2 regions of the Halomonas sp. TH-94 genome follow, and region 2 is predicted to be linked to the other one. Evidence: riboswitches for the same ligand, from Rfam matches in the RefSeq annotation. Region 2 holds a riboswitch; the other holds the start of a gene.
What was found. Region 2 has a riboswitch for thiamine pyrophosphate ahead of AC2VNO_RS17035 (sodium:solute symporter family transporter). Riboswitches for the same ligand answer to the same signal wherever they lie in the genome.

Region 1: linked by a shared signal. The riboswitch ahead of tenA (thiaminase II) and the one ahead of AC2VNO_RS17035 (sodium:solute symporter family transporter) in region 2 are both predicted to bind thiamine pyrophosphate.

Annotation. Positions count from the first base shown of each region.
Region 1 is NZ_JBYCKL010000016.1:7,385-16,576, forward strand. It holds gene AC2VNO_RS02840 (translocation/assembly module TamB domain-containing protein) at 1-2,375, shown strand, start outside; TPP riboswitch at 2,428-2,577, shown strand; gene tenA (thiaminase II) at 2,661-3,329, shown strand; gene thiC (phosphomethylpyrimidine synthase ThiC) at 3,366-5,255, shown strand; gene AC2VNO_RS02855 (PDDEXK family nuclease) at 5,380-6,630, shown strand; gene AC2VNO_RS02860 (porin family protein) at 6,709-7,338, opposite strand; gene AC2VNO_RS02865 (DMT family transporter) at 7,466-8,386, opposite strand; gene AC2VNO_RS02870 (acetate/propionate family kinase) at 8,526-9,192, shown strand, end outside.
Region 2 is NZ_JBYCKL010000096.1:313-6,026, reverse strand. It holds partial or broken gene AC2VNO_RS17050 (sensor domain-containing diguanylate cyclase) at 1-964, shown strand, start outside; gene AC2VNO_RS17045 (peroxidase-related enzyme) at 1,046-1,645, shown strand; gene AC2VNO_RS17040 (hypothetical protein) at 1,659-2,330, opposite strand; TPP riboswitch at 2,495-2,603, shown strand; gene AC2VNO_RS17035 (sodium:solute symporter family transporter) at 2,593-3,981, shown strand; gene ilvD (dihydroxy-acid dehydratase) at 4,048-5,714, shown strand, end outside.

The DNA of each region.
Region 1 (9,192 bases), on a different contig from region 2:
CCGAGGCTTACGACATCGCCGCCTTCGACCGTTACCTGCCGTCGCCTTTGCCGCTGACGCTGGAAGGCGGGTCGGCGCGACTGCAGGGCGGACTTGTTTATGACGCCGAGCGCGTCACCGGCGGTTTCGATCTGGCCGGTGAAGCCATCTCGGTGCGTTTCGGCGACCAACTCTTGATCGGGCGGCTCGGTCTGCACCTGCCCATCGTCGAGCTCGACCTCGAACGCGGTGCCGTGGACCTTTCCGGCACGCGCTTCGATCTGGCAGCCGCCGCCCCGGGAGAGTCGCAGCCGCTAACCACGGCGCTTGTGCTGCCCGTCGCCCGCTTCCGCTCGCCGCTGGCTTGGCGTGGAGTAGACGACGATGCCCTGATCGGCAGCCGTGCATCAGGAGGAGCGCCGTGGGAAGCATCGCTGGAACTCCGCGGTCATGTAGCCAATCTCGGCGTGCTCGACCCCTTCCTCGCCGGACTGTTCGGCGGGCGCGGCCTCGCTCTGGAGGGCGGCGGCCGCCTCGATGGCACGCTCCATGTGCGTAACGGCCAGCCGCTGACAGATAGTCATCTCGAAGTGCACTCCGAAGCGCTGGGTGCACGCTTTCTCGACTTCCACGCTCGCGGCGACGGGCGTGCGCACCTCTCACTGACCCCCGGCGAGCCCCACCCCGAGGCGAGCCTCGAGCTCGCTTTCAGCCAAGTGGACCTCACTCGCCTCGAGGATCGCCGACGGCTGTTCCAGGCAGAGCACCTCTCCCTCACTGCTGCCGCTCAGGCGAGCCCTCATGCCGAGGGTCTCGACACGGCCCAGATAGAGTGGCGCGGCGCGCGCATCCCCGACGTTACCGTGCTCAATGCCTATCTGCCCCAGGCCGCCCCGCTGCGGCTGCATGGCGGCCAGGCCGGCAGCGACGGGCAGCTTTTCGTCGCAGGAGAGCGTGTCCGGGGGCACGTCACTCTGGCGGGCGACGCCATCGACGGGCGACTGTTGGAGGAAACGTTCGAAGGCGCACTGGACGTGACTCTGGCGCTGCGCGATCTTCATCCCGCCCGCCAGCGCATCGACCTCTCCGGCAGCCGAATGGAGCTCAACGCCTCGGCCAATGACGGAGAGCCGCTGCGCACGCTGGTGGTGGCCCGCCAGGCGAGTCTCCAGGGCGGCTTCGACTGGCCCGGCAGCGAGGCGCCGCGCAGGCCCCTTTCCGGCACGCTACGGCTGGACGCCCTGCTCGACCGGCTCGGCTTTCTCAATGCCTTTCTACCTGAGGAGCACGGTCTGGCGATCCAGGGCGGCGGCCGGCTAAGCGCCGACCTGCAATTCGCGGATGGCGCGCCTGCGCCCGGCAGTCAGTTGCACGTGCATTCCGACCGCCTCGCCGCAAGGTTCCTGCACTACGAAGCCTTCGGCGACGGCTCGCTAACGGTGGAAGTGGCCGACCCCGGGGCGGAGCTCAGCCTCTCCCTGCCCCGCTTCGGCCTGCGCCGACAGACGGACGACGGCGCGCTGATAGAAGGGCGCTCGCTTGAAATTCACAGCCGAGCACAACACTTCGACCTGCCGGAAGGCCTGCGCACCCTGCACACGCGTATCGACATGCCCCACCTCATGGTGCCGGACCTCGCATCCCTGAACGATTACCTGCCTCCGGGTGGCGGTATCGCCCTGCTTTCCGGCCAGGCGCGAATCGCCACTCATCTGCAGCTGGAGGGCATGCACGCCACAGGCCGCCTGGAGCTGCACGCTCCCGACGCCCGCCTCGTCCTGCACGAGCAGACGCTCGACGGCACGCTGCACCTGGATGCCCGGCTCACCGATGGCGATCTGGACACGCTCGTTTTCGATGTTGCCGGCTCGCAGCTCAGCCTGACCGACGTGCGTCTGACTGACGCCAGTGGCAGCCTCACTCACGGCTGGTGGGCGCGGCTCACGCTGCCCGAGGGGCACATGCGCTGGGAGGCGCCGCTGGAACTCGACGCCCGGCTCGAGCTGGCGATGCGCGACAGCGGCCTGTTGGTCAATCTGTTCGTGGACGCCGCCCGGGAGCGGCGCTGGCTGCGTGACAGACTCACTCTCGGCGAGGTGCACGGTGAGGTGCGAGTCATGTTCGATGACGACACCGTACGGCTGGAGAATCTCGCCGTTGAAGCCGGTGGAAGACTGGAACTGCTGGCCAATCTCGCGCTGCGCGATTCACAGCTCGCCGGTCGCGCTTTCGCACGCTTCGGGCCGCTGCGGCTGGGTATCGAAGTCGCAGACGGCAGGCGCCGCTGGCAGCTGCGCAACGCCCGGGAATGGTACGCAAGCGGCCAGCCGGCAAGCGAACTGGTGCTGCCCGAGAACACGGCCTGGTTCGAACGGCTCGACACCCAGCATGATTGAAGCAAGTGAGACGGATGACTGGAAAGAGCGCGTCGACCTGCTAGACTGACCCGAACGCTTGACGGGGTGCCGGTGGAACCGGCTGAGATCGCTATACGGCTTGCTTGGTTCGAACCTGTCGTTCGAATGAGCTGTCGTCACGGCGGGGCCCGTAGAACCTGATCCGGCTCGTACCGGCGTAGGGATCAAGCGGTGGCCCCTTGCGGCAACCTGCCGTCGCCTGACCCCGGTCACCCCTTCCTTCCTCCCGCTCACACTCCGGATCCGTTCACACCCGGAGGCAAGATGAGCTATCGCTTCACCGACCTGAGCCGCGCCTGCCAAGACGACTGGCGCGCCTACATCGAGCACGATTTCGTCCGCGGCCTGGGTGACGGCACTCTAGCCGAAGGCGCCTTTCGCCACTACCTGCAGCAGGACTACCTGTTTCTGATCCACTTCGCCCGCGCCTATGCGCTGGCCGCCTACAAGAGCCGCACCCTGGCCGATCTGCGCCAGGCCCACGAGGGGCTCAAGGCCATCGTCGACGTGGAACTGGGCCTGCACGTGGGTTACTGCCGCGAGTGGGGCATCACTGAGTCGCAACTGGCCGCGCTACCCGAGGCGCGGGCCACCATGGCCTATACCCGCTACGTGCTGGATACCGGTAACCGCGGCGACCTGCTAGATCTGCATGTGGCACTTGCCCCTTGCCTGGTGGGCTACGGCGAGATCGCCAACTGGCTGAACGCCCAAGACTCCACCGTACGCGGCGACGCCAACCCCTATGACGCCTGGATCGCCATGTATGAGAGCGAGGAGTTCCAGGCCGCCATGCGCGCCGAGCTCGAATGGCTCGACACCCGACTGGCCGACGTCACGCCGGCACGCTTCACCGAACTGGCCGAGGTGTTTCGCGACGCCACTCGGCTCGAGATCGATTTCTGGCAGATGGGGCTCGACCGCAGCCTCTAAGCTTTCCCACGACAACAAACGCATCAAGGATTATCCATGAGCAAGACTGCCCACTTCCTCGCCGAATCTGCCAAGGTCGACGAGGCCGCCATCAAGCCGCTCCCCGGGTCGCGCAAGGTGCATGTCGAGGGTTCGCGCCCCGACATCCGCGTACCCTTCCGCGAGATATCGCTGTCGCCGACCCGCACCTCCGGTGCCGACGAGGAGAACCCGCCGCTGCTGGTCTACGATACTTCCGGCCCCTATACCGACCCTCACGCTGGAATCGACCTGCGTCGCGGCCTGCCCGAACTGCGCCGTGCCTGGATCGAGGAGCGCGGCGACACCGAATTCCTCGACGGCCCCACCAGCGAGTACGGCCGGCGTCGTGCCAACGACCCGACGCTGGCCCAACTGCGCTTCGACCTGACCCGCACGCCCCGCCGCGCCAAGGCCGGCAAGAACGTCACCCAGCTGCACTACGCCCGGCAGGGCATCGTCACGCCGGAAATGGAATTCATCGCCATCCGCGAGAACCAGCGTCGCCAGGCCTTGGGCACTGAGGAAGTGGAGCGCATCCTCGGCCATCAGCATCCGGGCCAGGGCTTCGGTGCCCACCTGCCGGAGGAGATCACGCCCGAATTCGTGCGTGCCGAAGTGGCCGCCGGCCGAGCGATCATCCCCTGCAACATCAATCATCCGGAAACGGAGCCGATGATCATCGGTCGCAACTTCCTGGTGAAGATCAACGGCAACCTGGGCAACTCGGCGGTAACCTCTTCCATCGAAGAAGAAGTCGACAAGATGACCTGGGGCATTCGCTGGGGCGCGGACACCATCATGGATCTCTCCACCGGCCAGAACATTCATGAGACCCGCGAGTGGATCATCCGCAACTCGCCGGTGCCGATCGGCACGGTGCCGATCTACCAGGCGCTGGAGAAGGTCAACGGAGTGGCCGAAAACCTCACCTGGGAGGTCTTCCGCGACACTCTGATCGAGCAGGCCGAACAGGGCGTGGACTACTTCACCATTCACGCCGGCGTGCTGTTGCGCTACGTACCGCTGACCGCCAAGCGAGTTACCGGCATCGTCTCCCGGGGCGGTTCGATCATGGCCAAGTGGTGCCTCTACCATCATCAGGAGAGCTTCCTCTACACCCACTTCGAGGAAATCTGCGAAATCTGCAAGCAGTACGATGTCGCCTTTTCGCTGGGTGACGGCCTGCGCCCGGGATCGGTTGCCGATGCCAACGACGAGGCCCAGATGGCCGAGCTCAAGACTCTGGGCGAATTGACCCACATCGCCTGGAAGCATGACGTGCAGGTGATGATCGAAGGCCCCGGACACGTGCCCATGCACCTGGTGAAGGAGAACATGGACAAGCAGCTGGAGTACTGCGACGAGGCCCCCTTCTATACCCTCGGGCCGCTGGTCACCGACATCGCCCCGGGGTACGACCACATCACCTCCGGTATCGGTGCGGCGATGATCGGCTGGTACGGCTGCGCCATGCTCTGCTACGTCACCCCCAAGGAGCACCTCGGCCTGCCCAACAAGGATGACGTCAAGACCGGCATCATCACCTACAAGATCGCCGCCCATGCTGCAGATCTTGCGAAAGGTCACCCAGCCGCCCAGCGACGCGACAATGCCCTTTCCAAGGCGCGCTTCGAATTCCGCTGGGAAGATCAGTTCAACCTCGGCCTCGACCCCGACACTGCTCGCGAGTACCACGACGAGACGCTGCCCAAGGACTCCGCCAAGGTGGCCCACTTCTGCTCCATGTGCGGGCCCAAGTTCTGCTCCATGAAGATCAGCCAGGAAGTGCGCGACTATGCGAGTGAACACGGGCTGAACGGCGACCAGGAAGCCGTCATGAAAGGCATGGAGGAGCAGGCGGAGAAGTTCCGCAAGGAAGGGGCGGAACTCTATAAGGAGGTGTGAGCCAGCCTAGTGAGCGAAACGCCGGCCAAGCGCCGGCGTTTTTTTGCTCACGTGGGAGACATCAGGGAACGCTGAGATGTAGCCTGTAGAAATCTGCCAGGAAAAGCGCGGAGAGAGCGAGCCCATGCCACACCTGCACGTCGCGCTGGTGACCGAGCGCCCCGAGATAAGTCTGATTCCGATCCTTCAGCTGCGCCCCCAGCGAGTCGTGCTGGTACCTTGCCAGGCGACGCCACAGGCCGCCGAACGCCTGGCAATACTGCTGCGCCATGAAATGCCCGCTGCAACGCATGTCGACGTCAAACCGGGCTTTGCCTCGGAGAATCCGCAGCTCTGCGCCGAATATGCCAATGCGCTGGCCGATGAACTGTATCGCCAGCAGTTCGATGAGCCGCACCTCTCGGTATCGTTGGATACGGGAGGCTGCACGACGCTCACGGCTCTGCTGTTTCACCAGGCCATGCAGCGTTGCTCGGCCGACTGGCTTTATACCGATGCGCAGGCAGGCTTGCTGTATCGACTGGCCAGCGACAGCCCAGACATGCCACCCGAAACGACTGCCATCGAACCGGTGCTGAATGTCGACCGCTACCTGCAGGCCAATGGCCGCAAGCGGGTTCGCGCCCTCTCCGACAAGGCGCCTTGGCGTGAGAAGAGCCAGCGGCGCAAGAGCCTCACGACCTACCTCGCTCATCATGCCGACCGGCTGGCAGGCCTGCTCGGCGAGCTTCACGACATCGTTCACGGCAGCGATGGGGTGCTTGCGCCACCCGGCCCGCGCTCGAAAGCTCGCCTGCGCCAAGGCGGTGAATGCCAGCATCTGCTGGCAACGCCGGGCTTTCCTGCCACCGACGCGTTGAACGCCCTCGATGATGCTCAGCTGCTGCAGTGGTCGAGCGACGCCCCTACGAAAATCATCATCGATGATCTGGAAAGCGCACTTTACCTGGGTGGCGGCTGGCTGACGGAGTTCACCTGGCTCAGTGCCCAGGAGGCAGGGCTCACCCAGATGTGCAGCGGGGCCCATGTTCTCGATCTGAGCGTGCAGCACAATGCCGAGCCCGTGGTATCCGATTGCCTGGCGGTCGAGTGCAATCAGTTGCTGTTCGTGGAGTGGCTCATCGCCCGCCCGGGTGGCGAAGCCTGCATCGAGCAGGGTCTGAAGCGGCTGCATGAGATACTCGCCCACTCCGCCGGCCTGCATGCTTCACGCGTGCTGCTTGCCTGCGGCGAGTTCGACAAGGCCAGCCAACGGCTAACCGAGCTTCAACGTCTGCAGGGCTATCAGGTTGAGGTCGTGGAGAGTGCGGAACTCAAGCATCTGCCCGCACTGCTGGCCAGTTGGAAGGAACAGGGGAAATGGCCCGGAGCCTGACATGGCCACCAGGCGAGACGAAGCGTCCCCGGCCTGGCCGGGGACGCTTCGCGTTCGCTGCGGTGAACTGAGTCGGCTTTAGAAGCGATAGCGCAAACCGACGCTTGCCGCATCGAAGGTGTGGTCGGAGCGATCCAGGTAGCGCATGTAGTCGGCGCCAACGGAGAAGTTGGGCGCGATGTCGAACTCGGCGCCCGCACCGTAGGAAATGCCGTCTTGGCGATCAACATCGAAGTCGACTTCGGTAATACCTGCCAGACCGTAGAGACGGAATTCCTGCGACAGCGGCACGATACCCTTACCGTAGACACCGATGAGATGGTCCAGCTCGACCGGGCCATCTGAGCCGCCGGTACCCAGGTGGGCTTCCACACCGAAGAATTCATTGAACTGGGCGCCGCCGCGCAGGCGCAGGCCGGCGGAATCGCCTGAAGGCCCGGCGTCGTTGCTGAGATCCCAGAACATGGCATCGGCGCCGATATAGCCCTGTGGATACATAGGCATCTGACCCTGATGCTGGGTGCGTGGCTGCGCCTGAGCCTGAGAGCGCTGTTGCGCTTGAACCTGGGTACCCTGCTGGGCCTGCCCCTGGGTCTGAGCCTGAGGTTGAACCTGACCTTGAGTCTGCGGTTGAGCCTGTTGTGCCTGGGCCGAGGAAGCGAATGCACCGGCCATCACGACGGCAGCGGGAACGGCTAGCAGTTTCATGTCTGCACCTCCATTAAGAAACAGTGTTTCCATACACCGGTCCTCAGTGTGGTACACAGGATTTTTCCCTGCAAGCCATTGCCACCGGGATAAGGTATCGAGTTGTAAACGACCCGTCTTTTCCAACTCAGCGCGGTGAAAGGCTGAGCGTGACGATACCCCCAAGCACGATCGCCCCGCCAATCAGCTGAATACCCGACAGCAGCTGCCCAAGCACCAGATAGCCCAGCAGCAGCGAGGCGACCGGCTCGACGTTCATCACCGGCGCATTGCGCGCCATCTCCAGCCGCGGCACGCTGATGAACAGCACCGAGAAAGCCACGCTGTAGAACAGCGCCAGCGCCGCCAGCGCTCCCCAACCCACCGGGCTTGCCGGCAGCGCCATACCACCCGGCACCAGCTGCAATGCACCGGCAACGACCATCAGCACTAGCACCGTGAGCATGGTCAACAGGCTGCGTAGAGTACTGCCCACCGCCGCCAGATGCCGCTCGGTGGTCCACAGCGCCACGGAAAAGGCCGCCGCCGCGCCCAGGCCAAAGGCGATTCCCGGCAGCCAATCTGGACCCAGCGCCTCGGGAGATGCCAGCCAGGCGGGAACGTCCAGCACTACCACGAGACCCGCCAGGATCACTGCCATGATCAGCGCGGCACGCAGCGTCGGGCGCGGCCCGCCCAGCGCCCAGGTGAGCAGCGCCAACTGGATGGGAAAGGTATTCATCAGCAGCAGCGCCACGACCACGGGGATGCGCGCCACCGCCGAGTAGAGGCACAGGCTCTGAATGGCCACCATCAGGCCGGCCAGCAATTGCCAGCGCCCGGCTCCGGGCGGGAAACGCAGCGACTTGCGCTGCCAAACGAGCAGCACCACCAATACCGCCAGCGCCGTGGTCGAGCGAACCAGTACGGCCAGCAGCACACCGGTGCCCTCGTCGAAAGCCAGACGGGCCGCCACATGATTGCTGGCGAACAGCGTCGCTACGGCGGCCAGGAGGGCAATGGCGAGATGGCGCGGGAGAAGAGCGTCAGAGCGCAACGACGTGGGCATGCCTAGGATCCGGAAGGGGGCGAGCGCATAGCATGACGAAACACGCGCTGACATGACAGAACCGGTGTCTGTACGGCCGAGCATGATAGACTAAGGTCTTACGTCTATGCTGCCCCTACAGCCTGCCACAGGAGAACGGATGGAGACTTCGGTACTGGTCATCAACTGCGGTTCCTCATCGATCAAGTACGCTCTCGTACCCAAGGATCCGGCTGGCCCGCGTTTGTCGGGGCTTGCCGAACGGCTGGGCAGCGGCGAAGCCCGCCTGAAGGGAACCGACAGCAACGGCGAGCCGTTCGAACAGCCGCTGGCGGATGCCGACCATGCTCGCGCGCTGGAAGCCATATTCGAACGCCTCGAGGGGCGTCTGCCGGTGGCAGTGGGCCATCGCATCGTGCACGGCGGCGAGCACTTCACCCGCGCCGCGTTGATCGACGACGATGTGGTAGCCGCTATCGAACAGACGGCAGCTCTGGCTCCGCTGCACAACCCCGCCAACCTGGCGGGCGTTGCCGCCACCCGGCGTCTGTTTCCCGACCTGCCCCAGGTAGCCGTGTTCGATACCGCCTTTCATCAGAGCCTGCCACCACGAGCCTACCGCTACGCCCTGCCTGAAGCGCTCTATCGCGATCATGGCATTCGTCGCTATGGCTTTCACGGTACCAGCCATGCCTATGTCAGCCGCCGCGCCGAGGCGTTGAGCGGCCTGGCGGGTGGCGGTTGGCTCACCGCTCATCTGGGCAATGGTTGCTCCACCTGCGCGGTATGGGAGGGTCAGAGCCTGGATACCAGTATGGGACTGACTC
Region 2 (5,714 bases):
CGGGGGGCTGATCATCAGCGTGTTGCCCAGCTTTGTCGACCACTTTGCCTGGGTGGTGCAGGCAATGCTTCCGCTGACTATCGGCTATGCGCTTCTGCTGCTCGGCACGAGTGCCTGGCTGAGTTTCAGGGGCGACCGGCTAGCGCAGATATTCCTGCTGGGATGGAGCGGCCTAATTGTCGGCAGTGTGCTCTATTCGCTGCGTCTGGGCGGTTTTCTGCCCTATGGCCTGGGAACCGAATATGCACTGGAGATAGGCGCAGCCTTCGGTTTTCTGCTGCTGGCCTTCGGCTTGGCCTGCAAGATCAATCGCCTGAAACAGGCCAAGCTCGAAGCGGAGCGCAAGACCTATGAGCTGCAGCGGACGCTCAACCATAAGCTCGAGAGCAAGGTGCATCAGCGCACCCATGAGCTGGAGCAGGCCAACCGCAAGCTGGCGGCCATGGTGCGCACCGATCCGCTCACGGGACTGCTCAACCGGCGCCAGTTCGAGGCGCAGATCAACGAGGAGATCCAGCGCCGTCAGCGTGACGGCAAGCCTCTGCTATTCGCCATGATGGATATCGACGACTTCAAGCCCTTCAACGACACCTACGGCCACCAGGCCGGCGATGAGGTATTGCTCGAGGTCGCCAACCTGCTCAAGGCCCATTTCCGCCGTGCCGGTGATCGCCTGTTTCGGCTGGGTGGGGAGGAGTTCGGTATCCTGCTTGAGGCCGACTCGCTGGATGCGGGGCGTTTCTCGCTGGAGCGATTTCGCCATGCCCTGCAGCAGTTGCAGATTCCGCATGAAGCGTCGCGCCACGGGGTGGTGACCGGCTCCTTCGGGCTGGTGTGCTGCGATGAGTATAACCAGCTGCCTTCCGCCATGGCGGTGTACCGCCAGGCCGACCAGGCGATGTACGAAGCCAAGCAAATCAGTCGCAACCGAGTCGTGACGCGGGCTCTGGTGGCGGAGGTGTGAGCGGAGGTCGCATGGACATATTGTTTACGTTGACGTTAACTGGCGCATGCCGGCACAACAACGACAGCAGAGGTTCACGCCATGACCGCACCGCTCAGCCGTTTCCCCGTTCCCGAATCGATTCACGACCTGCCCGATGACATCCGTGAGGCCATCCTCGCGGTGCAAGAGAAAGCCGGCTTCGTACCCAACGTGTTCCTGATGCTGGCGCACCGTCCCGATGAGTTCCGCGCATTCTTCGCTTACCACGATGCGCTGATGGAGCGCGAGTCCGATACGCTCACCAAGGCGGAGAAGGAGATGATCGTAGTGGCCACCAGCGCCCGCAATCGCTGCCTCTATTGCGTGGTGGCTCATGGCGCCCTGGTGCGGATCTATAGCAAGGACCCGCTGCTGGCCGATCAAGTGGCGATCAACCATCGCACCGCGCCCATCAGCGAGCGCCATCGGGTAATGCTCGACTTTGCCCTTCACTGCGGCCTGGAAGTCGGCGAACTCACCGACGAATGGCAGGCTCGCCTCACCGAAGCCGGTTTCAGCCATGACGACATCTGGGACATCGGTGCCATCACCGCTTTCTTCGGCCTCTCCAACCGCCTGGTTACCCTCACTGGCACGCCACCCAACCCGGAGTTCTACCTGATGGGCAGGGTGCCGCGGGATAAGCCCGCTTCCCTCTAGTACGGCGAATGGCTCAGGCGCAGCAGGTTTCCAGCAGCATCAGCACCGGTTCCAGCTGGCTGTCATGAAGTACCAAGACGCTGTCGCCGGTTGCGTCGTCAGGAGGGCGGACTACGGCGAACTCGCCTTCTTCCAGGTGAAATTCGTGGATCTCTCTGGGGCCTTGCGGCGTATTGCAGTGGATCGAGCGGTAGCTGTCGTCCTCGCCGTAGGTGAGACGGTGATAGACCTTGAAGAAGGTATAGAGCGTCAAGCCATGGTCGAAGCCGGGCCAGCGAGCGGGAATGGTGCGTGTTTCCTGATCGAGCGTTTCCCCCTTGGCTTCGGCGTCGGCGATGGCATCTGCCAGCGGGCCGGCCAGCAGCGAAGCGTCGTCGCGGGGCGGTGGGGCGGTGTTTTCCAAGGCCCGCTGATAGAGGGCGCGTACCTGCTCGAAGTCGTCGAGCGAGGTAACGGGGTGGTCGCTGTGGAACAGGTCGGCGGGTTCGAAGCCGCCATTCTCCCAGCCATGTATGACCCGCAGCGTCAGCTGCCCGCTGGCCAAGGGCCTGCATACGAGGGCCTGCAGCGCGACCCGCAAATGAAGCTGGCGCTCGACGTTCAAGTTGTCGAAGGCGGAGTAGGGGTCGGCAAAGATATGATGCAGATGCCCGGGGGCGTGTTCCTTGGCTTCGCTGAATGGCATGAGGGTTCCCTGCGGGGAGAAGGCGTTGAGAGACTGGCGAACGTCGGCGTTCGTAAGGTTTGTCGGCGTTCTCGTTATGGTTTTGTCGTTGTTATATCATTCCAGGGGTTCGAGGTCATATCGGCCAGTTGAAGGCTGGCTTTAGGCCTGCATGACAATTCATTCACTGTCGCCAGGGGAGTCTCGCTGCGGCGAGGCTGAGAGGGCGCAAGGCGCTGACCCTGGAACCTGACCCGGTTCATACCGGCGGAGGAAGTGCGACATGCCATACCTGACGTCAGCCGTGCTCGGCGCGGCGCTGCTGTGCTTTGCTTTCCTGGGGCTGCGTGCTCGCCGCGCCGATGGCCTTCTCGACGATTATGTCACTGCTCGCAATTCCCAGCCGGCCACGAGCCTGGGGCTCTCTTTTCTGGCGTCTGGAATGGGCGCCTGGATCCTCTTCGCTCCGCCGGAGATCGGCGCCTTCGTCGGGCCGCTGGCGTTGGCGGGCTATGCCATCGGTTCGGCGCTGCCCTTCATCGTGCTGGGGCTCTATGGTCCGGCGATTCGCCGTCACTTGCCCGAAGGGCGCAGCATCGGCGAGTTTGCCGAAGCCTGTTACGGTGCCGGTGTGCGCCGCTGGGTGTCGCTGGTATCGGTCCTCTACATGGCCTGCTTCCTGGCTGCCGAACTGACCGCCATCGGGGCCATCACCGCGCTGCTCTCGGATGTGCCGCCGGCGCTGGTGGTGATCGGCGTGGCCGTGACCACACTGATCTACACCGCCATCGGCGGGCTGCGCGCAAGCCTGGCGACGGATCGCTGGCAGGCGTGGCTGCTGATTGTGCTGTTGATCGTGGTGGGTGGAGTGGCGCTCTTTCGCCTGCCCGAGATGCCGGTCGGGGCGGCACTGCCGGCGATCCCTGTCGGCAGTGCGCTGGGGGTGGCACTGACGCTGATCATCGCGGTCACTGCCGCCAACCTCTTCCACCAGGGCTATTGGCAGCGGGTATGGGCCGCGCGGGATGACCGCGCCCTCAACCGCGGTGCCTGGCTGGGTGGCGCTACCACCGTGGCGGTGGTAGCCCTGGTGGGTGGGCTTGGCATGCTGGCGGCCATGAGCGGCGTGGCACTCGGCGAGCCGCCGATCCCCTTCTTTGCCCTGCTGGCCGAAGCGCCGGGCTGGCTGGCCATGCCGGCGCTGGTGCTGGCGGTCACGCTGGTCGCGTCCAGCGTCGATACCCTGCAGAACGGCATTGCCTCGCTGGCAGTGGCGGGCTCGGGCAAGCGGGGGCTCTCCATCGGTGCGGCGCGACTGGCAACCGTGGTGTTGATGGTGCCGGTCGTGATCGTGGCGCTGCAGGGGCTCTCGGTACTGCGCCTGTTCCTGATTGCCGACCTGCTGTGTGCCGCCATCGTGGTGCCGGTACTGCTCGGCCTTTGGCGGCGCATGTCGCCGCTGGCCGCGCTGGCGGGTGGGGTGGCGGGCATGGTTGGCGCCATTTTACCGGGCTGGATCGCCCATGGCAGCCTGGCGTCCGGCGTGCTGGCAGCGAGCTTCCCCGACAGTATCCCCACGCTGCCGCCGTTCCTCGCTGCGCTGGCGGCGTCGACCCTGGTCAGCCTGTTGATCGCCTGGCTGAGACCGCGCGCTACGCTGCGCAGCGCTTGAGCATTTGCCAGGAGGCCGCGTAGCGGCCAACCTCAGGGGGTGCGAAACCGAAACGGAGAGCGCCCCATGAGCGATACCCCCGATCCACGTCGTCGTCATTCCGCCCAGGTGGTGGATGGTGTCGGCAAATCAGCCAGCCGCGCCATGCTCCGAGCGGTGGGCTTTTCCGATGAAGATTTCCGCAAGCCTCAGGTGGGCATTGCCTCGACCTGGAGCATGGTCACGCCCTGCAATAGCCATATCCACGAACTCGCCGAGCGGGCCCGCGACGGTGCCGATGGCGCCGGCGGCAAGGGCGTGATCTTCAATACCATCACCATCTCCGACGGCATTGCCAACGGCACCGAGGGCATGAAGTATTCGCTTGTCTCGCGCGAGGTGATCGCCGACTCCATCGAAACCGTGGCTGGCTGCGAGGGCTTCGACGGACTGGTGGCCATCGGCGGCTGCGACAAGAACATGCCGGGCTGCGTGATCGGCCTGGCGCGGCTGAATCGGCCCAGTGTCTTCGTCTACGGCGGCACCATCCAACCGGGTAAGAATCACACCGATATCGTTTCGGTGTTCGAAGCGATGGGCGCCTATAGCCGCGGCGACCTGGAGCTGATCGAGCTCAAGCAGATCGAGGAGACGGCGATTCCCGGTCCAGGCTCCTGCGGCGGCATGTATACCGCCAATACCATGGCGTCGGCCATCGAGGCACTGGGCATGAGTCTGCCGGGTAGTTCGGCCCAGAACGCCATCTCCCAGGCCAAGCGTGAAGACTGCGAGGCAGCCGGAGCCGCGGTGCTCCACCTGCTCGAGCGCGATATCAAGCCTTCCGACATCATGACCCGTGAGGCCTTCGAGAACGCCATCACCGTGGTGATCGCCCTGGGCGGCTCCACCAATGCGGTCCTGCATCTGGTGGCCATGGCCGCTACGGTGGGCGTGCCGCTTTCGCTGGCCGACTTCACCGAAATTGGCCGGCGTGTTCCGGTGCTGGCCGATCTGCGTCCCAGCGGGCGCTACATGATGAGTGAGCTGGTCGAAATCGGCGGTATTCAGCCGCTGATGAAGACGCTTCTCGATGCCGGCATGCTGCACGGCGACTGCCTGACGGTGACGGGGGGCACCCTGGCCGAGAACCTGGCCGAGGTGGAGCCCTATCCGGTGGGACAGACCATCATTGCGCCACTGGAGACCCCGCTGAAGAAGGAGAGCCACTTGCGCATCCTCTACGGCAACCTGGCCCCGGAAGGGGCGGTCGCCAAGATCACCGGCAAGGAGGGCACGCGGTTTTCCGGCAGTGCACGGGTGTTCGGCTCCGAGGAGGAGGCCCAGGCACGCATCAACGACGGCACCGTGACGGCAGGCGACGTGGTGGTGATCCGCTATGAAGGTCCCAAGGGCGGCCCCGGTATGCGCGAGATGCTCACGCCCACCTCGGCAATCATGGGACGGGGGCTGGGCGATTCGGTGGCCTTGATTACCGATGGCCGCTTCTCCGGCGGCAGCCACGGCTTCGTGGTGGGGCATGTCTCCCCCGAGGCCTTCGATGGCGGCCCGCTGGCGCTGGTCGAGGATGGCGACGGCATCACCATCGATGCCGAGGCCGACACCATCGAGCTGCACGTCGCCGACGAGGAGCTGACTCGCAGACGGCAAGCGTGGCGCCAGCCCGAGCCCCGCTATACCCGAGGCGTACTGGCAAAATACGCACGCACGGTGAGCTCGGCCTCCACCGGGGCGCT